Regions from separate parts of the Paenibacillus sp. FSL H8-0175 genome, predicted to be linked through region 2. Evidence: riboswitches for the same ligand, from Rfam matches in the RefSeq annotation. Region 2 holds a riboswitch; the other holds the start of a gene.

Region 1 (10,288 bases), 3.1 Mb from region 2:
TGCAATTAAGGCGAGAACCCAAAATCCACTGACAGGACGAAGCGTTTTCTCTTTCATAGAAGCACCCCCACTAGATATTCTTTTGATATGATTATGATATCACTTTTGGATAATAATGTGAATGGGTAAAAAGAAATAAAAAAATAATTTTATGCTCACATTTATATAAAACTTCGTTAAAAGGCGTACTCCACACCAACCTTAGTTTGTGTAGTTAACATTAGTTCATAGTGTTCGTATACATCTGCTCTATCGGACACTGATGCTCTTATATGCCACATTTTCCGATTTTCCCTATGCTATCGGACCCCACAGACGCTATTGCACTAAAAACCAGCCTATATGAGGCTCTTTTCAAGGAATAGCGTCGCTGGGGTCCGAACCCCGACTCAAGAAGCGCTGAATTTGCAATTAAGGTCCACTGGGTCCGTACGCCTAGCGGATGATATAACAAGCGAAGATTCAGATGTGTTCTGCAATAAGACTTGCTAATGATCGTAAACCTAACCTTACAAAAAAACGCTTGATGCTCAGTAATCCACTTAAGGATTAACAAGCATCAAGCGTTGATTAATAATTAATATATATTAGTTCTGCATTACAAAATCATTATCAATCTTCGCATTAGGATCATCGAACACCCGCAGAATATCATAACGTGTATTCCGCTGTGCTGGAACTTTGCCTGCTTCGCGAATCAGCTGAGTAATCGACTCGATGTTTACCTTGTAAGTCGCACCCGCAGAAGATACTACGTTCTCTTCAATCATTGTGCTGCCGAAATCGTTGCAGCCATATTGCAAGGAGAGCTTGCCGACCTCTGGCCCCATAGTGACCCAAGAAGATTGGAAGTTCTTAATATTATCCAACACAAGGCGGCTGATCGCTACCGTCTTCAGATATTCCTCAGGCGTTTGTCTGTCCAGCTTCAGGTTGGTATTGTCCGGCTGGAATGTCCATGAGATAAAGGCCAAGAAACCTTCAGAATCATATTTGTTGGCAATACACTCATCCTGAGCCTCACGTACACGTAGTAAGTGCAAAGCTCGTTCTTCCATACTTTCTCCAAGCCCAATCACCATTGTAGCTGTTGTATTCATACCCACTTTATGTGCTGTCTGCATTACATCCATCCACTCGCGCCACGAGCCTTTTAGCCGGCTGATTTTGCGGCGTGTACGGTCATCAAGAATTTCTGCGCCTCCGCCTGGCAAGGAATCCAGACCCGCAGCATGAATTTCACGAACCACTTGTTCCAGTGGTAATCCTGATACTTCTTTCATCTTCATAATCTCCGCAGGAGAGAAGGAGTGCATTGTAATCTCAGGGAAACGTTGCTTAATTCCGCGCAGTATATCTGTATAGTAGCTAAATGGAAGGTTAGGATTAGTTCCACCTTGCATAAGAATTTCTGTACCATTAACAGCAATCGTTTCAGCAATTTTTTGATAAATCGTTTCATCTGGCAGCACATAGCCTTCATCCGAGCCTGGTCTGCGGTAAAAAGCGCAAAAACGGCAGTACACATCACATACATTCGTATAGTTAATATTACGGCCAATTACAAATGTGGCTAACGGGTCCGGATGCCAGCGTTCCATAATAGTGTTTGCAGCAGCACCCATTTTCTCAATTTCGTTGCTCTCGAATAGTCGGATGGTATCTTCCAATTGGAGACGGTCACCCCGCAGGGCTTTATCCAAAATAAGATCTATCGCACTCATCGTTCGCATCCTCCTTTTAAACCCTTAGGGATATGGTAGATTCACAAAATCACAAGAAAAATAACGTTGTCGTCCTTTAGAGATAACAACCGTTTCTCGTAGTAACATAAGGATAAAGTACAGTATGTAACTTATACCTTATATTTTAATAAATGAACAGTTCATTTCCTCATCGTATCACAATCTGAACAGCTTGAAAAACTTTTTACTTTCTTAGCAAGATACCATCCAGCAGAAAGAGTCCTTACATTGCTGCCTGCACCCGGTGAATCAAAATTCCTTGAGGCTGCCGGACACAGATGACGTTATTAGTTACTATTTAGCCTTTGGAGCATAGTTCTGGACTCCAGCGACGCTATTCCTTGACAAGAGACTCATGAAGGCTAGTTTTTAGCGCAATAGCTGCTGTGGAGTCCGTTAACATTCCAAATGTGTAATAATGCTGTGTCTAAGGTCAGCTGTGTCCAATAGCAAAAAGTCCAAAAAGAAGAGCTATCCCAGCAGCCAATTCCCGGCTTATGAGACAGCTCTATTTCATCCTGCGTCCAACACCAGCTCTAAATCAACGGTGAGATAGCTCCTCGATATTTCCCAGCATTCGGTGCCGATCTGGGTTGCCGTTACTTTTACTTCGTTTCGATTTCCGCACGCGCAGCCTCTAAAGCTTGACCAAGATCAGCAATTAGATCCTCCGCATGTTCAATGCCGACCGAGAAGCGCAGCAATCGATCATCTACACCCACCGCATTCCGAATTTCCACAGGAATATCCGCATGCGTCTGTACTGCAGGATAGGTCATTAGCGATTCAACCCCGCCGAGGCTCTCCGCGAAGGCAATAAGCCGGATATGACGAAGCAGAGGTTCTACGTATCTGGCATCTTTTAATTTGAAAGAAAAAATTCCGGTATTGCCCGAGGACTGGCGATTCTGGATTTCATATCCCGGATGATCCGGCAGACCTGGATGGAACACTTCCGCAATCGCCGGATGCCCTTGTAGATAGCGGGCAATTGCTAGCGCATTACTCTCGTGCCGTTCCATACGCAGGGCCAGTGTCTTCATGCCTCTCATCAGCTGATAACTGTCTGTTGGCCCAAGCACAGCGCCAATAGAGTTATGTAGAATCGCTATTTCAGCGGATAATTCAGCCCCTTTAGATACAATAAGACCAGCAAGTACATCATTGTGTCCGCCCAAATATTTGGTAGCACTATGGACTACAATGTCTGCACCTAATTCCAGAGGACGCTGGAAAAATGGAGTCAGCAGTGTATTGTCTACAATTGTGAGCAGCCCATGATGACGGGCCCAAGTAGCTACTGCTGCAATATCCGTAACCATCATCAAAGGATTCGTTGGCGTTTCAATAAATATCGCCTTCGTATTTGGAAGGCGTGAAGCCTCAAGCGCATCCAAATCATTCGTATCTACATAGGAAGCAGTGATGCCAAACTTGGACATAATTCGTTCCAACAAACGATAGGTCCCTCCGTAAAGATCCAGCGAAACGATCAAGTGATCGCCTTGCCCAAACAGGGTAAATATGGTTTGAATAGCTGCCATCCCAGAACTACAGGCAAAACCTGCATCACCAGACTCCAATTCCGCAGCCGCATTCTCTAGTACGGAACGGGTTGGACTTTTGGTACGGCTATAATCGAAACCTGTGCTCTGCCCAAGCTTCGGGTGACGGAATGCCGTAGCATTATAGATAGGAAAATTAATGGCTCCGGTAGCCGGATCTTCTTGTGAACCTATTTGTGCCAGTCTACTTTCAATCCTAAGTTTGTCGTCCATGATAAATGCCTCCTAAATTGTAATGTAGCGCTGATCTTAATAAACAATCGGGTCGATATCGTAAGGTGTCTCTTGATATACATAGTAATTGAGCCAATTAGAGAATAATAAGTTGGCATGTGCACGCCACACTGCAGGAGGTGTTCGTTCTGGATCATCTTTAGGGAAATAGTGTTTCGGCAAGGCCATCTCCATGCCCCTCTCCAAATCACGATCATATTCCCATTTCAAGGATAATGGATCGTATTCGGAATGTCCGGTCACAAATATTTGTTTGCCGTCGGTCGTAGCTACTAGATACATACCAGCTTCTTCGGATTCCGCCAGAATCTGCAGATCTGGATTGCTCTCAATATCTTCGCGGGAGACATCGGTATGACGGGAATGCGGTACATGGAATACCTCGTCAAAGCCGCGCAGCAATTTAATGTTATTTTGATTAATCGTATGGGAGAATACTCCAAAACATTTTTCAGGCAAAGCTACTTTACGAACACCAAAATGATGATACAACCCTGCCTGCGCCGCCCAACAGATATGCATGGTCGAGGTCACATTATCCTTGCTCCATTCAAAAATCTCTTTTAGCTCTTCCCAATAGGATACTTCCTCAAACTCCATTTGCTCTACGGGTGCTCCTGTAACAATAAGACCATCCAAACGGCGGTGGCTGATCTCGTCAAAAGTTTTGTAAAAGCTTCTCAAATGCTCAGCAGAAGTATTCTTAGAAGTATGTGAGCGTGGATGCAGCAAGGTAACGTCAACTTGTAGCGGTGAATTTCCTATTAAACGCAGCAATTGAGTCTCCGTCGTTTCTTTAGTCGGCATGAGATTCAGAATAGCAATCCTTAGTGGACGGATATCCTGATGGAAAGCCAAACTATCATCCATCACAAAAATATTTTCACCGGATAGTATTTCTTTTGCTGGTAAACTGTCGGGAATTTTAATTGGCATTGTCTTTCCACTCCTTAACTGTATTTAGGTTATGTTGTCACATCGCGGCTTTCTGAACAATAAAAAGACCTTTCTCGGAAAACGAGAAAGGTCATATCTACAGTCATATGCGCCTCTCTCATCTGCCAGAAACTTTTGGACGAGGTTTAGTCGTCAGCAAAGTTCCGCAAGAATTAGCACCGTGCGTTCACACGCCGGTTGCCGGGTTTCATAGGGCTAGTCCCTCCACCTGCTCTTGATAAGATTTAGCTGTATTCAATTAAATTTCTTTAAAATTTACTTTAAATCATGAACCTCCTTTTCGTCAAGTCCATACAATGCTGAAGTAGCCTCAAAGTAACAATAAATTTGCTTGAAAGAGGCATACTCCGTTGTTATACTAGACAAGTATTTCATACCTGAACGAAAAGAAGAGGTGAGAAGAAGAATGGAAGGCGACCCGAGCTCGCAATTAAGTGTACAGAATGAGCAACCACACAGGATAATCATCAGCTTGCCGGCGGCGGGAGCAGTTCTTCTTCATGCCCTCGAATCGTCATTCGGCCTCTTGTATTGATTGTAACGCCGGCCAAGCTGATTTTTTCTCTGTGCTTAATTAGCAGTCCCTGGTGAAGACCCGGGGATAGAAGGAGTGGAATCAGATGAAAATCCGGCTGGTGAATGCAGGGGTTTTTACACCTATTGATGAAATTGATGAAACATTGACACCCCCAACAGAAGGGTTCTATTGGATTGATGCAGATGTGGAGGATTTGGAGCTGCTTCAGCCCCTGTTCAACCTGCATGATCTCGCTGTTGAGGATTGCCTTAGTGAAGAGGATCAACGTCCAAAGATCGAAATATACGAAAGTCATTACTTTATTGTTGTAAACAGCATCCGCTTTGATGATGAGGAAATCTTCCTGCGGGCGCTCAATATATTCTTGGGCAGACATTATATTATTACTGTAACGAAACAAAAGATTCACGAGCTACGCGTCCTGAAGCCCATGTTATGGGAACAAGAGGTTAGCGAACCCGACCAATTCCTTTACCTGCTTATCGACCTTGTCGTAGATAATTATTTCTCCGTAGGTGACCGAATTGAAGCCCGGATTGAGAAGCTTGAAGAGGATATCCTAATGCATACCAAGAAATCTCATCTGAGTGAGATTATCGGTCTGCGAAGTGAGATCTTATGGTTAAAGAAGATGCTGGGACCACAGAAAGAGGTTATCAATACCCTGAATAAAAAAGACCTCCGTCTGATTGATGATCAGCTGCAGAAATACTTTAGCGACATTTATGAAAATGCAGTTAAAATATCCGAAACCTTTGAGACGTACCGCGATCTCATGGGCAACTTACGTGAGGCCTACCAATCCAGTATCGCCAACCGCGCCAATGAAATTATGAGAGTATTTACCGCGATTACAACGATATTCATGCCTTTGACCGTAATTACCGGAATCTATGGGATGAACTTTGATCATATGCCGGAATTGCATACGAAATACGGTTATTTTGCCGTTATAGGTCTAATGTTGACGTTAGGCTGTGGGATGCTGTATGTATTCCGCAAGAAAGAATGGCTATGAAAATAAACGGACGAATAGGCAAGACGAAGGCCCTTTAACCCTATGGTGTAAGGAAGCCTTCGTCTTTTTGATATGATAAAAAGCTACTAGAAACTGGTCGCCATGCCCACTTTAGGAGCTTGCTCCCGCCGGAAACGAATGCGGATCAGCCGCAGACGTTCATAATAGCTATCCAGCCCTTCTGCTGCTGAAAAATCCTCCCCATACACCTTATGCAGCACTGGCTTTAGAAAAAGATCTCCTACCTCTGCATAGGCATTCCATATCGCCTCCTGCTCATTCTGCGGCACATTTTTCAGTTCTACCTCGATCAGTTTCTCCACGCAATAACCTTCTCTTTCCAGCTCCTCTACCGTCTCAATCAGTTCGCGACGGTTCACTCCACTGTTCACCTTAAGCTGTTCTAACCCTAACCCATTCTCGATCCCTTGCAGCAGAATTCGCCGTAATCGCAGTCTTTCTAGCTGTTTCTTATATTTGACCTCTTTCTGTTTATAGAGCCAGGATACAAAAGAATCCTCCTCAATTTCTTGGTGTACCCAATTCAAAGGAAAGGAATGTTCCCTTGCAGCCGTAGAGGTTATAGCCAACCAATCCGTGCCATATTGGGCTACCTTTCCTTCCCCTACACCAGGGATCTGCAGCAGCTCCTCTGGTGTATGCGGCAAGAAAGTGCTTATCAAACGTAACAAACGATTGCTGGCAAGAATGTAAGGGGCTTTCCGTTCACTAGAAGCTAGGCTGCGGCGCCAAGCACATAACTCCTCATATATAGCTTCGTTCCCATTATATTCACTGTAATATTGCAGCCTTAGCTGCTCCTGATTACGCCCGGTAAGGCCGTCTTCTTCATGAAATACGCCATCAATCAACGGCCGATAGCCATCCCCCATCTTCACCGCCAGCTCATGCCTGTAAACACAAAGCATTTCATTCCATGAACCACCCGCGTACCACAAATGCTCCTGTGTTTCCTCACCGCCTGAAAAATCACGCCAGCCCAGACTCCACACTCCTTCTTCCTCTCCAATCCATAGCTGAGCGAACACCTCTTGATCCACCCCAGATATTCTGGATAAGCGATTCATAAATACAATTTGCATATTCATCCCTGCCTTTCTAGTCTTCAGCAAGCACTATACCTACCGGTCTGAGCTACTTATTCGCTGATGTGAATCCCACACTGTCAGACTCGGAAAACGCAAAAAAGCACCACTCTCACGATAAACGTGAAAGAGGTGCTCCCTCATTAAATGCTATACTGTTAGATCCTACAATACCATATATTTCCTAACAGTCAATATCTTTTTATACTAGTTCCTTGCCAAAGCTAAAGTTGCCAGTCCAATCGCACCTGCAAGTCCTGCATTATCTCCAAGCTGCGGTGGCACAACATAATTATCGATGTCGGTATTGAGCGCTGGATGCTGAACATAACCCTTCAGCAGCTCCTGCAGCTTGGTACGAATTAGCGGGAACAAGTGGCTTTGCTTCATGACACCACCGCCCATTACGATTTTTTCGGGAGACAGAATCAACACGTAATTCATAAGTGCATGTGCAAGATAATGAGCTTCCATATCCCAAGCTGGATGGTCAACAGGCAGCTCGCCTGCTGGTTGTCCCCAGCGTTTGCCAATCCCCGGACCTGCGGCTAACCCTTCAAGGCAATCGCCATGATAAGGGCAGTAGCCCTCAAACGTGTCCTCTGGATGTCTGCGAACTAGAATATGCCCCATCTCAGGATGAGACAATCCATGCACCATCTGACCTCCAACTACTGCTCCCGCTCCAATGCCTGTCCCAACCGTAATATAAAGGCAGCTGTCCAGACCTTTAGCCGCTCCCCATTTACTTTCCGCAAGCGCTGCACCATTCACATCCGTATCAAAACCGATCGGCACGTTAAATTGCTCAGCCATTGTACCTACCAAATTATATTGTCCCCAGTGAGGTTTTGGTGTCGTTGTTATGTAACCATAAGTAGGGCTGTCCAGCACGGGATCAATCGGTCCAAACGATCCAATACCAAAAGCTTCTACATTCTTCCCATTAAAATAGTCAATTACGAGTCCCATCGTTTCTTCCGGTGTTGTTGTCGGAAAGCTAACTCGGTCCAGAATGGTACCGTCCTCATAACCAATTCCGCATACAAACTTCGTTCCGCCTGCTTCAATCGCTCCCAATAACTTCATAGCAACTATCTCCCTTCTCCATTAAGCAATAATCCGCCATCCAGTTTGAAAATAAAAATTAATATAAAATAAAACAATCAACAGCCCTTATTATACGTTGGATGAAGCGCTATCACAATAATAAAACTCCCTTCATGCTTTTTTGCATGAAGGGAGACTCTCCTTAACCCAGATCACCTAACTCAATCTGTACAATTCCCCGTTCGTCCTGCACCTCAGCGATCAAATGCATCAGGCTGCCAAATTCCAGTTCTTGAAATTTACGCGCGGCTGTTTCCCGTTGTAATTGCCATAAAGCTTCCGCCAGCTCACAGACCACAGGCACATCACAACGGATTTCAGCCAGCTCTCTTGATAGATGCAGCATATCAAGGTCGGCTTCAATTTTGGACCGTACACCTTTAGGGAGCAAGTGAAGATTCTCAATTACACCTTCAACTGTACCGTATTCCGTTAACAGCTTCAGCGCGGTTTTCTCACCAATCCCTTTTACACCAGGGTAATTATCACTTGTATCGCCCATAAAGCCCTTCAGGTCAATAACCTGTCTAGGGGTTAGACCTTTATCCTCAAGCAATTCTGCAAGGTCATAAACTTTATAGTTGGAGCGTCCTTTTTTCATAATGACGACCTTAACATTCTCATCAATAAGCTGCAGCATATCATGGTCACCCGTCAGAATGTAAACCTCAGAATTATCGCTGTAACAGGATGCTAGCGTACCAATGCAATCATCTGCTTCATAGCCGGCAAGACCGATGTTTGGCACACCTAGCTCAGCCACTACTTCTTTTACTAGATCAAATTGCGGAATTAATTCCAGCGGAGCTTCGATCCGGTTGGATTTGTATCCATCATATTTCTCGGTACGGAACGTTCCTTTACCCATATCCCAGCAGCATACGACATGAGAAGGCTCAAACGTACTTACTGCATCAAAAAAATACTGCAAAAATCCATATACCGCATTCGTCGGTAAACCTTCCTTTGTCTTGCGAATATATCCTCCATAAGAGGTCGCATAAAAGGCCCGGAACAGCAGAGCCATTCCATCTACAAGCATTACCCGGCCCGTTGTATCTGTTCTCACTTATAAACCTCTCCCTTGATCGTTGTATTGATATTAAACATTAGCCCAAGTATCGGCATATTGGTCTTCTTTGAATCCCACCGTAACTTTAACTCCATCGGTGACAATCGGGCGTTTGATCAGCATCCCGTGCCTTGAGAGCAGCTCTAACTTCTCCTGTTCCGTAAGCTGGGGCAGCTTGTCCTTCAGACCTAATGATTTATATACTTCACCGCTTGTATTAAAAAACTTCTTCAGCTCAAGGCCGCTGTTCGCGAGCAGCTCACGCAGCTCGTCCACCGTAGGTGGCTGCTCTGCGATGTGCTGAAGCTCCAGCTCATGACCTTGTCCCTGCAACCATTTCACTGCGCTGCGGCAGGTGCTGCATTTGGGATATTGATATACTTTTAATTTGCTCATGCTGTGCTCCTTTAATAATCGGCTAATAATATCGTAACTATGGGGAATGTTTGGACTTTCGGCCGCTGTTGTCTACAGATTTCTTCAATTTTACCGTTAAACACGTTTAAAATCCGCAGACAAAGGCGGTCGCTATCGCTCCTACAGTTCCAATCTTCCCCTTCGCCACACCATCGCCTGAATCATAATTTTATCACAAATCCACTGTCGGACCTTGCTCCAATATTTTCTCCAAGGCTGCCATGTCAGGTGGCAACGGGGCTTCGAAAATCATTTCTTGCAGAAGCACCGGGTGCTTGAACGTCAGACGGACTGCGTGCAGCGCCTGACGCGGTATGGAAGCATCGAGTGCTGCAACGGTCTCCAATTGCTCGCTTTGAGTTGAAGTCAATTCTGGTAGATTGTACAGCTCATGACGGTACATGCTGTCCCCAATCAGCGGACAGCCGATTGAGGTCATATGGACCCGAATCTGATGCGTACGCCCACTCTCCAGCTTTAGTTCAACTCTAGAGCCAGCTGAATACACCTGCTTAACCTCATATCG
Region 2 (10,288 bases):
TGGGGTATTTATTGCATATGCTCCACGTAATAATCCTAAGTTGGCTGTGGCGGTTGTAATCCCTGAAGGTGGTTTTGGTTCACAAAGTGCGGCACCAGTCGCACGTAAAATATTTGATGCCTATGATTGGGAATATGGCCTTGATGGAGTTCCAAAGAAAAGTCTCCAGTCTGGCAATAATACTAATGATAATGCGAAGGAGGGAGAGACTACAGGTACCGAGTAACTCTGACCCTATGGCTAAGATTTAAAAAATAAACAGCTTCTCAAATGAGAGCATACAAGAATGGAGGGGTGGCAAATGATTGCCAAATACCGCCTGCTTGCATTGGATATGGATGGAACCCTACTGAATGATGAACAGATAATTACACCCACAACGGTGGAATGGATTCAAAAGGCGGTCAACGCAGGCGTTCATGTCTGTCTGTCGACAGGCCGAGCATTTGTAAGTGCCTTACCCTATGCAGAGCAGCTAGGTTTAGAGACACCGATGATCACTGTGAACGGCAGTGAGGTGTGGAGAGCGCCACATGAAATATACCGGAGATCACTAATGGATCCCAAGCTGGTACAAGAAATGTATGATCTTGCAAAAGCAGATGACATCTGGTTCTGGGCTTATTCTCTGGACGAAGTTCTTAAACAGGATAACTGGGATGGGGATGTAACGGGTAGAGAATGGCTTAAGTTCGGTTATCACACTGAAGATGATGAGCTTCGTCATAAGCTGTTGCTTCGTCTTCAAGATATGGGTGGACTGGAGATTACGAACTCTTCTCCGCACAATCTGGAGATTAATCCTCTAGGCGTGAATAAGGCAGCAGGAATAAAGGAAGTCTGCAAGCTGCTGGGAATAGAAATGTCGCAAGTTGTAGCTGTGGGCGACAGCCTTAACGATCTGGCGGCGATCCAGCAGGCTGGGCTTGGGGTTGCCATGGGCAATGCGCAAAAGACGGTTAAACAAGAGGCTGACGTTGTGGTGGCGACCAATAATCAAGACGGGATTGCTGAGGTCATCCAAAAGTATATCTTTACCGAAGCTGCAGCCTCTGTAGGCAGCAAATAATAAAAGCAGTACTGCGAAGTGAATCCATGGAGCATTATGCTAGTAGGAGGTTAAGAAATTGACGATCCTGGGTTGGATTCTTATCATTGTTTTGTTTGCTGTAGGATTGGCAGGGGCTGTGTATCCTATACTGCCGGGTGCGTTAGCGATCTATCTTGCCTTTTTTGTATACGGCTGGTTCTTTTCTTTTGAGCCCTTTGGGGTTTGGTTCTGGATTATTCAAACACTGATCGTTGTAGTTCTTTTTGTTGCTGATTATGTTGTAGGAGCGTGGGGTGTCAAAAAATTTGGCGGCTCACGTTCATCGATTATCGGGAGCACGATCGGGCTGATCTTGGGACCTTTTGTTATTCCAGCTTTTGGTCTTATCATTGGACCATTTCTAGGGGCTTTTATTGGAGAATTGATTGTGGGATCTTCCCCGTCTAAAGCTGCTAAGGTAAGTGTTGGCTCCATACTCGGCTTATTTAGCAGCACCTTGGTCAAAATCGTGTTGCAGGTAATTATGGTCGTCCTCTTTTTTATATGGGTCGCCCGGTTTTAATTTAACAGTGAAGAAGGGGAAAGAGTTTGTCCAAGAAAGAGTCTTTTGTTAAAGGCACGCTTATCCTTGCTGCTGCAGCTTTGGTGGCAAGGGTACTCGGGCTTGTCCAGCGGGTGCCGCTGGAGCATTTATTTAATGATGTTGGTAATGCTTCATTTACGCAGGCAAACACAGTTTATTTGATGTTATTACCGCTGGCTACAGCAGGGATTCCAAGTACATTAAGTAAAATGGTATCTGAGCGTTATGCACTGAATAGGCCAAATGAAGCTCAACAGGTGTATCGGGCGGCATTAATGTTTGGTGTTGTAGTTGGCGTAATTATGAGCGCATTGTTATACATAGGTGCTCCTTATTATGCAGAATATGCAAAAGTTCCTGAAAGTACTTTGGCGATCCGGGCCATAGCTCCGGCACTCCTACTCTTCCCTTCTATAGCAATGATGCGTGGGTACTTTCAAGGGCGGAATAATATGATGGCTGGTGGCATCTCTCAAATTGTGGAGCAGATCGCGAGGGTATCTACAGCTGTTCTTCTGGCATTTGTATTGTTACAAAAAGGGTACGACAACACTTGGATGGCTGCTGGAGCATCATTCGGTAGTGTATTTGGTAGTGTTGGTGCTTTTGGTGTAATGCTCTATTACGCTATGAAATTACGGCGTAGTGAGGGGCAAACTGCGTTATACGAAACGAATGAAGCAAAGCTTCCTCTATTTGGAATTTATAAGGATATATTTAAATTATCCATTCCTATCGTTCTATCTTCAGTTACGGTTCCAGTAGTGAACTTTATTGATACATCTTTAATTGTACCGTTACTGAGTGGACAAGTTGGTGTAGCTGATGCCACACGTGCTTTGGGTATTTTCGGGAGTCGGGCACAGAGTGTCGCCGGGATTCCGCCGGTTCTTTCTATAGCACTGAGCACTTCACTAATACCAATTATTTCAGCTGCATATGCCCGTCGGGATGAAAAACATCTAAAAGGGCAAGTGACGTTAGCACTTCGTATCTCTATTTTAACAGGAGCACCGATTGTTCTATCACTCGTAGTTGCTGCATATTCAGTTAATGGCCTCTTATTCAGTAGTTTAGATGGCAGTGGTATCGTAGCCATGCTTACTTTAGGAACGATCTTTCAGATTACGATGATGACAACGAACTCTATTTTGTTAGGTATGGGCAAATCGCGAATTTCCATGTATTATGTGTTAGCGGGTATTATTGTAAAATTAGTGGCAAGCTTATTACTTAGTAAGGTATTTGGCATCTACGGAATCATCGGTGCAACAGCACTTTGTTTCGTGGTCATTACTTTGCTTAACTTACGTATGCTGAAATCGATTGTGCCTTTTGAAATTATGGGCAAGCGTTGGGGCGGTTTCGTGATTGCGGTACTTGTGTCCGGCGGGATTGGTTATGGCTTGAATGAGGCTGGGATTCTGTTAACAGATCTGATGCCTGCACGTTTGGCGTTTCTGATCACTTGTCTTGTTGTAGGAGCCGCTGTTGTTGTTATTTATCTAGTACTGCTTATTGTGCTGGGCGTGCTGACTAAACAGGAAATCTCCAGTTATCCGCGGGCGCTGCAAAAATTATTGAATCCGCTGATGAAGTTACAGCCTGCACGTGTTCGTATGAGAGAATAGGTTTGACTTCTACACTGCATTTTGCTTCACTTAAAGAGTAGAAAATAGACAGATATTGAAGAAGGGACTGAGTAAATCATGGACAAAATTAGTTCTCCTGCTGAATTTCAGGTAGCCATTCAATCACCTCGATTAACAGTGGCCATCTTCAAGGCTGACTGGTGCTCGGATTGCAAATTTATCGATCCTTTTATCCCAGAGGTAGAGCAGTCTTATGCAGACCGCCTTACACTGGTTGAGGTAGATGTTGATGCCGTGGGCGATGTTAGTCAAGAACAAAATATTATGGGTATTCCAAGCTTCGTCGCATATTCGGATGGGCGGGAATTGGTTAGATTCGTTAATAAATTGCGCAAATCCCGTGAAGAGATTGAGAATTTCCTTGATAAAGCGGTCCAAGTGCATCAAAGCCTTCAAAAGTAATTCCTAAGGAACCACCGCTTTCGCCTGTTTGTGCAAAGCGGTGGTTTTTTGAAATATAAGTCTGGCTGCTTCTTCATTACTAAAAACTGCGGGTGATATTTTTGACGACAAATCAGTTGAAATGGCTTAGTTATCTTACTTGCCTTATCATGTTCCTCGCTGTACTCGGAGGAGCGGTAGTGACGAAGACTGGATCGGGCTTGGAATGCGGAAATGAATGGCCGCTCTGTCATGGAAAATTAATTCCGGCTTATACTATAGGCTCGATGATTGAATACACCCATCGCTTGTTTAGCGGTTTGGCAGGGTTATTCTCACTTGCCTCGATGTTTGCTTTTTGGCGTTATGCTCGTACGCGGCGCGATTTGCTGGGATATGCATTTATGACCTTAGTATTCGTCATCGTTCAAGGTGGTATGGGAGCGCTTGCAGTAATTAAATCCCAATCCGCCGCTGTAATGGCGTTGCATATGGGTTTTTCTTTGATCGCCTTTTCAAGCGCTATGATGTTGGCTCTTGGAACCAAGAGATGGCATGAAGCACGTGAATATGATCATAAGCTGGAGGCTCAAAAGAAGCCCGTAAGTAAGGCTTTTCGCAATTTAACCTGTTTTACTGCCATCTATTCATATATTGTCGTGTATATTGGAGCCTTTGTAAGTCATACGGATTCACAAGGCGGGTGTACGGGTTGGCCGCTTTGTAATGGAGAATGGGTTCCGGAGCTTTCCGGAGGTGTAGGTGTTGTTTTTACGCATCGGATTGCGGCTTTAATCTTATTCATGCTTACTGCGCTGCTTGGGCATTTAGCATTTTGGAAACATAAGGATTATCCAGAGCTTAGAGCGCTGGGTATAGCTGCAGTGCTGTTATGCTTGATGCAGGTATTTAGTGGGGCGGCTGTGGTTTACACTCTAGATAATGAAAGGCTGTACATATTTGCCGCTTTGGCTCATATTTTGCTGATTGCCAGTTTGTTTGGTGTCTTATGTTATATGAGTGTAAGAGTCTGGCAGCTAAATCGCGCGAGTAGTGTCGTGTCTGGAAAAAATGTAACGAGCCCAATGATTCCACCGCCTTGGTAGAACATTCCCTCCGTGGATAGAGGTGCTTCACCCGCGGAATAATAAAGTGGAAATCGGTATATCGTGGAGCTGATTGGCCGATGCTTACGTCGCGAGTTTTGTACGAAGCAGTCCATGGAAGCAGACGCTGAACAAAACTTTAGGAGGACTGGGATATGCTGCGGGTATTACTTGGAGAGCCGCCTCGAAAGAACAGCGGTGTGTTGGCTGATGCGATGGAGAATATGGCCACTTTTGCAGCATTGCTGCGCAAGGAAATGAGTGCCCATGAGGATAATGACCATGAATACCGCAAGCTGGAGATTTGGACACGTGGGCTGATTTCCTCTCTGGATGAACTGGAGCAAAGTTGGTTCGCGGCCGCTTTTTACCGGAAATTAGTGATTGCGGGTTATATGGATGATATGACACCGGTGGAACAGGGTGATTATGCACGTTATGTTTATTTTTATAAAGATGGCTTTATCCGGGTTTTCTCTCTTCTGGACAAGCTTGGGACGGTACTGAATCATTTTTATGATCTCAAAACATCCAAATTAAAAACGCACTTTTCTTACTTTACAGTGCTGCGTCAGCTTCAATTATTGAATGTGCATCCTGCATTAGCGGATCAACTGGAAGAGATTAAGAACTCCTACCGCGATCCATTGGAGAATTTACGCAAGCGCAGAAATGCTGAAATTCATTATATGAATTCCGAAATGCAGGATGATTTGTGGCAGCGGCACCAAGGTCTGCATGACAAAATTCAGCTCGAGGATCTGGATAGCCATCTTGAGGATTTAAAACAATCGCTCGAAATGAACTGTAAGACATTAATCGCGGCATTTAGCTACAGCAATGAACAGCTGCGTAAGGAAATAAGCAAGGTAAAGAGCATAAAATCGTAATTGTTCAATATATTTCCTTTTGACAAAAATAGATAAACTCACTATACTTATGCTTGCATTAAAGTATGTACGATTTCAGAAAAAATATAATTTCATAACTTTATCTTATCGAGAGCGGCGGAGGGATAGGCCCGATGAAGCCCGGCAACCGATTTGTAACCAGCGCGGGAAGCGTTGTACAAATGTCATGGTGCTAATTCCTACAATGGCGCAGGTTGCGGTCGTTGGCAGATGAGAAGGCATTGTCTTAATAAACCCACAGAGCCTCTTGCGATCTGCATCGATCGTTGGAGGTTTTTTTGTATAGAATAAGTGAAGTATAAAGGGGGGGCGACGAGAGTTGATTAATCTAAAAGGGATAACAAAGGTTTATGGAAAAGGGAGTAATGCGGCAACAGCACTTTCTGGATTGAATCTGTCCATCGAGAAAGGTGAAATATTCGGAGTCATCGGCCACTCTGGAGCCGGGAAAAGTACATTGATCCGTTGCATTAATCTGTTGGAACGTCCGACAGAAGGAGAGGTCTGGGTAGACGGTGTTGAGCTAACCAGTCTTAACCAAGGTCAGCTGCAGGAACAGCGGCGCAAGATTGGGATGATTTTTCAACATTTCAATTTGCTGTCTTCGGCGACCGTATACGATAATATTGCCTTTCCACTGCGCCTTGCAGGTACATCTAGAACAGCTATTGATACAAAAGTCAAAGACCTGCTCGCTCTAGTTGGGCTTGAAGAACATAAAGATAAGTTTCCTTCTCAGTTATCTGGAGGACAAAAGCAGCGGGTCGGCATCGCCCGGGCACTAGCCAGTGACCCTGATGTGCTGCTGTGTGACGAGGCCACTTCTGCGCTTGATCCCCAGACAACGGATTCCATTCTTAAGCTGCTGCTCGATATTAATAAAAGATTCCATTTGACCATTGTGCTGATCACACATGAAATGCATGTAATCCAGAGCATCTGCGACCGTGTCGCGGTCATTCATGGTGGTGGGATTGTTGAGCAAGGCAAAGTTACAGAGGTATTTCTCAAGCCGCAGCATGAGGTTACACGCGATTTCATTCGCAGTGAGACACAGAATGAAGGACCTCTTCGAGTGGCGCTTGATGCTGCTGCCGGGGATAACTCTAAAGCTGTCAAAATTACTTTTTTCGGAGAAAAAACATACGGCTCGGCACTATCCGATGTCGTGCGTGATACGGGTGTAAGCTTTGCAATCTTACATGGTACCATCTCAACGATTAAAGATGTGCCTTATGGACAGATGATTGTGCGGTTCGAAGGGCCAGCTGAGGCGATTGCTGTAACGATCTCCAGGCTAATTGCTCAAGGCCTTGATGTGGAGGTGATTTCGTAATGAATTTTGCAGATCTAAATTGGCAAGAAATGATGGATGCTACGGTTGCTACTATAAAAATGATATTTTTTTCCGGATTGTTCACAATTATTCTTGGTTTACCACTCGGAATTCTATTGTATTTATGGGGGAAATCGAATAGTATAGTAATCAGAGTAACTTACTCGGTCTTATCATTACTTGTAAATATTCTACGTTCCGTACCCTTTATCATTTTGATGGTGGCTCTAATTCCTTTCAGCAAAGCCGTTGTTGGAACCTCCATTGGTGTACTCGGTACGATTCCACCTCTGGTGATTGGTGCAGCTCCGTTTTTTGCCCGCTTGGTAGAGACGTCGTTAAGAGAGGTAGACCGCGGAGTCATCGAAGCCGCACAAGGTATGGGAGCATCGACGAACCAAATCGTTATGCGTGTTCTTTTGCCAGAAGCTCGTCCAGGTCTGCTCGCTGGAGTTACGATCACACTGGTTACACTGGTCTCCTATACAGCAATGGCTGGTATGGTTGGGGGCGGCGGATTAGGTGACTTGGCGATTCGTTACGGCTACCACCGCTATGAGACGGAGATTATGATTGTTTCTATAATATTTATTGTCGTACTGGTGCAATTGCTACAAATGGCCGGTGACCGACTCGTAAAACATTACACACGGAAATAAGGTACATCCATATATATCCTTATTCAATACAAAATATAGATTAGAGGGGGATTTACAATGAAAAAAGTTCTACTTACATTTTTTAGCCTGACACTGGTTGCGGTGCTTGCGGCTTGCGGTAACAACAATGCATCTAATAATGCTGGGAGCTCGGCTGCTACAACAGCACCAAACGCAGAAGCAACAAGTGAACCTACTAAAGATCCAGTAAAATTGGTGATTGGTGCCTCACCTGTTCCTCATGCTGAAATTTTGAAGGCTATTGCTCCATTGCTTGAAAAAGATGGAATTACACTTGAAATCAAAGAATTCACTGACTATATTCAACCTAACGTGCAGCTTGATGAGAAGGAGTTAGACGCTAACTTTTTCCAACACCAACCGTATCTGGATGACCAAAACAAAAATAATAAAACCGACCTGGTCTCTGTTGCATCCGTTCACGTTGAACCTTTTGGAGCTTATTCCAAAAAAATCAAATCGATCGATGAGTTGGCTGATGGTGCAAAAGTTGCCATTCCGAACGATGCTACTAACGGTGGCCGTGCACTAATCCTACTTGCAAAAAATGGTCTGATTACCTTGAAAGATGATACAAACATTGCTGCAACAAAAGCAGATATCACTGAAAACAAGAAAAATCTCGACATCATTGAGTTGGAAGCTGCTATGCTCCCACGTCAACTGGATGAGGTAGACCTTGCTTTGATCAACACGAACTTTGCACTAGACGCTGGTCTTGTGCCAACTAAAGATGCATTGTTCATCGAGGGTGTAGATTCCCCTTATGCTAACATTTTGGTAACCCGTCAAGACAATAAAGATTCCGAAGCCATTAAAAAGCTGGTTGCTGCCCTGAATTCTCCAGAAGCTAAAGCTTTCATTGAAGAAAAGTACGAAGGTGCGATCATTCCAGCGTTTTAAGGAATGAAGCTAAATTCGTCTATAGTCATAACAAGAACCCGCAGCCAAGTTGGCTTGCGGGTTTTATGTTCTAAGGTTGTGAGAGAATGTTAAATCCTCTATAATAAGAAAATCCCGATCTCCTATACAGGAGAATCGGGAGGGTTATTGAACGGGATTTAGAATACTTGAACTACTTCTTCAACGCCTTCTACTTCTTCAAGGAGGGCGCGTTCAATCCCGGCTTTCAAGGTGATCGTGGAGCTTGGGCAGCTGCCGCAGGCACCCATAAGTTTCAACTTAACGATGCCGTCTTCCACATCGACCAGTTCTACGTCACCGCCATCGCGCTGCAGGAACGGACGAAGCTTATCCAGCACTTCTAGTACTTCATCATACATTTCGGTGCTTTGTGCATTCTCACTCATTTCTCAATCACTCCTTTCGTAAGTTCATTATAGTACAAAAAGTTAAAAAATAAAATGGTTAGGCGGAATAGGGAGATTATCATGAGACCAATTATTGAATTTTGTTCCAGCAACATGGGTCACGGAACAGACAAGCTAATGCATAAGCTGGAGGAAAATCCAGATTATGATGTTATTGAATACGGATGTCTGAACAATTGTGGAGAGTGTTATTTAATGCCTTTCGCCATGGTTGAAGGTGACATTATTGCAGCAGACACTGTTGCAGAGCTCGAAGAGAAAATTGAGGCCAAGATCAAAGAGCTTGAGGCTTGGTTTAATATAGATCTTGACTAAATTTCTCGAGAAAAAAAGAGGGAGCACTCCATAATCTAAATTATGGAGTGCTCCCTCTTTTTGGAACCTTACTTGAACAAAATCCACCAATTTGATCGATTAGGCAATATATTGGAGAGTGCAGGGGCTACCGTGAAGGTGCCACCGGACTCAGGCGACCTTATATTGAGTGTTTTCCTACATTTGGATTGCTATCGGACCCCATAGTCACTATTCACCTGAAAAACAGCATAAATGAACCTCATTATAAGCAATAACTTCACTGGAGTCCGAAACTCTCCTTCAAAGGCTGAAAATTTGCGAATAAGGTCATCTGAGTCCGAAGGGTATACGCACCAATAACGTAAGGAAGCTACTCTCGTGTTTATCTGAGAGTAGCTTCCTTTAATACTTATGAACCATTATAGGCTTATCCTAAAGTGCGTTTCGACATCCAGAGCACTCCGCTCTTGAGGATGCGGGGAACCCGTCCTTTGACGGAGCGTTGTCCCATAAGTCCGAATCCTGCTTTTTTTCCTAGTGACCCTAAAGTACCCTTCAGGCGAATAGGATGAAGCTTAGGAGTCTCACCGCGCCAGGTCGCTTGGATAACCTGAGCTACCTGCTCACCCTGTGCTCCAGCGGCTTGTGCGCTTGGTGCGAATGGCAGACTGGCACAGTCACCAATCACATATACCTCAGGATAATCCGGTATACGATAATACTCATCCAGCATAATCCGTCCACCGCGGTCCTTCGACACATTCAAATCTTGAACTACTTTTACAGGTTGAATCCCTGCGGTCCATACTGTCACATCTGAAAGGATTTCCTCGGTACCGTTAAAAATCGAATCCTTCTCTACATGAGATACAGAGATTCGTCCCAGCGTTTGCACCTGATGGTGATGAAACCATTCCTCTACGTACTGTGACAGCTTTGCCGGAAAGGCAGACAAAACAC

Evidence for each region. A riboswitch is a leader RNA that binds a small molecule or an ion and turns the genes downstream of it on or off. The one in region 2 is predicted to bind S-adenosylmethionine.
Region 1: it holds a riboswitch for S-adenosylmethionine, as region 2 does, so the genes downstream of both, metA (homoserine O-succinyltransferase) here and MHH46_RS26745 (methionine ABC transporter ATP-binding protein) in region 2, are expected to answer to the same signal.

Annotation. Positions count from the first base shown of each region.
Region 1 covers NZ_CP150299.1:1,989,909-2,000,196, reverse strand. Annotated here, with positions in the region: gene MHH46_RS08555 (SPFH domain-containing protein) at 1-57, opposite strand, end outside; gene mqnC (cyclic dehypoxanthinyl futalosine synthase) at 588-1,724, opposite strand; gene MHH46_RS08545 (PLP-dependent transferase) at 2,351-3,523, opposite strand; gene metA (homoserine O-succinyltransferase) at 3,560-4,480, opposite strand; SAM riboswitch class I at 4,596-4,725, opposite strand; gene corA (magnesium/cobalt transporter CorA) at 5,122-6,057, shown strand; gene MHH46_RS08530 (HRDC domain-containing protein) at 6,144-7,160, opposite strand; gene MHH46_RS08525 (ROK family protein) at 7,371-8,252, opposite strand; gene MHH46_RS08520 (5'-3' exonuclease H3TH domain-containing protein) at 8,416-9,315, opposite strand; gene MHH46_RS08515 (arsenate reductase family protein) at 9,376-9,741, opposite strand; gene MHH46_RS08510 (RluA family pseudouridine synthase) at 9,935-10,288, opposite strand, start outside.
Region 2 covers NZ_CP150299.1:6,025,972-6,036,259, reverse strand. Annotated here, with positions in the region: gene MHH46_RS26780 (penicillin-binding protein 2) at 1-226, shown strand, start outside; gene MHH46_RS26775 (Cof-type HAD-IIB family hydrolase) at 302-1,069, shown strand; gene MHH46_RS26770 (DUF456 domain-containing protein) at 1,128-1,613, shown strand; gene MHH46_RS26765 (polysaccharide biosynthesis protein) at 1,640-3,265, shown strand; gene MHH46_RS26760 (thioredoxin family protein) at 3,344-3,688, shown strand; gene MHH46_RS26755 (COX15/CtaA family protein) at 3,781-4,773, shown strand; gene MHH46_RS26750 (Cthe_2314 family HEPN domain-containing protein) at 4,929-5,663, shown strand; SAM riboswitch class I at 5,766-5,901, shown strand; gene MHH46_RS26745 (methionine ABC transporter ATP-binding protein) at 6,004-7,020, shown strand; gene MHH46_RS26740 (methionine ABC transporter permease) at 7,050-7,679, shown strand; gene MHH46_RS26735 (MetQ/NlpA family ABC transporter substrate-binding protein) at 7,737-8,603, shown strand; gene MHH46_RS26730 (NifU family protein) at 8,762-9,010, opposite strand; gene MHH46_RS26725 (YuzB family protein) at 9,092-9,346, shown strand; gene MHH46_RS26720 (NAD(P)/FAD-dependent oxidoreductase) at 9,756-10,288, opposite strand, start outside.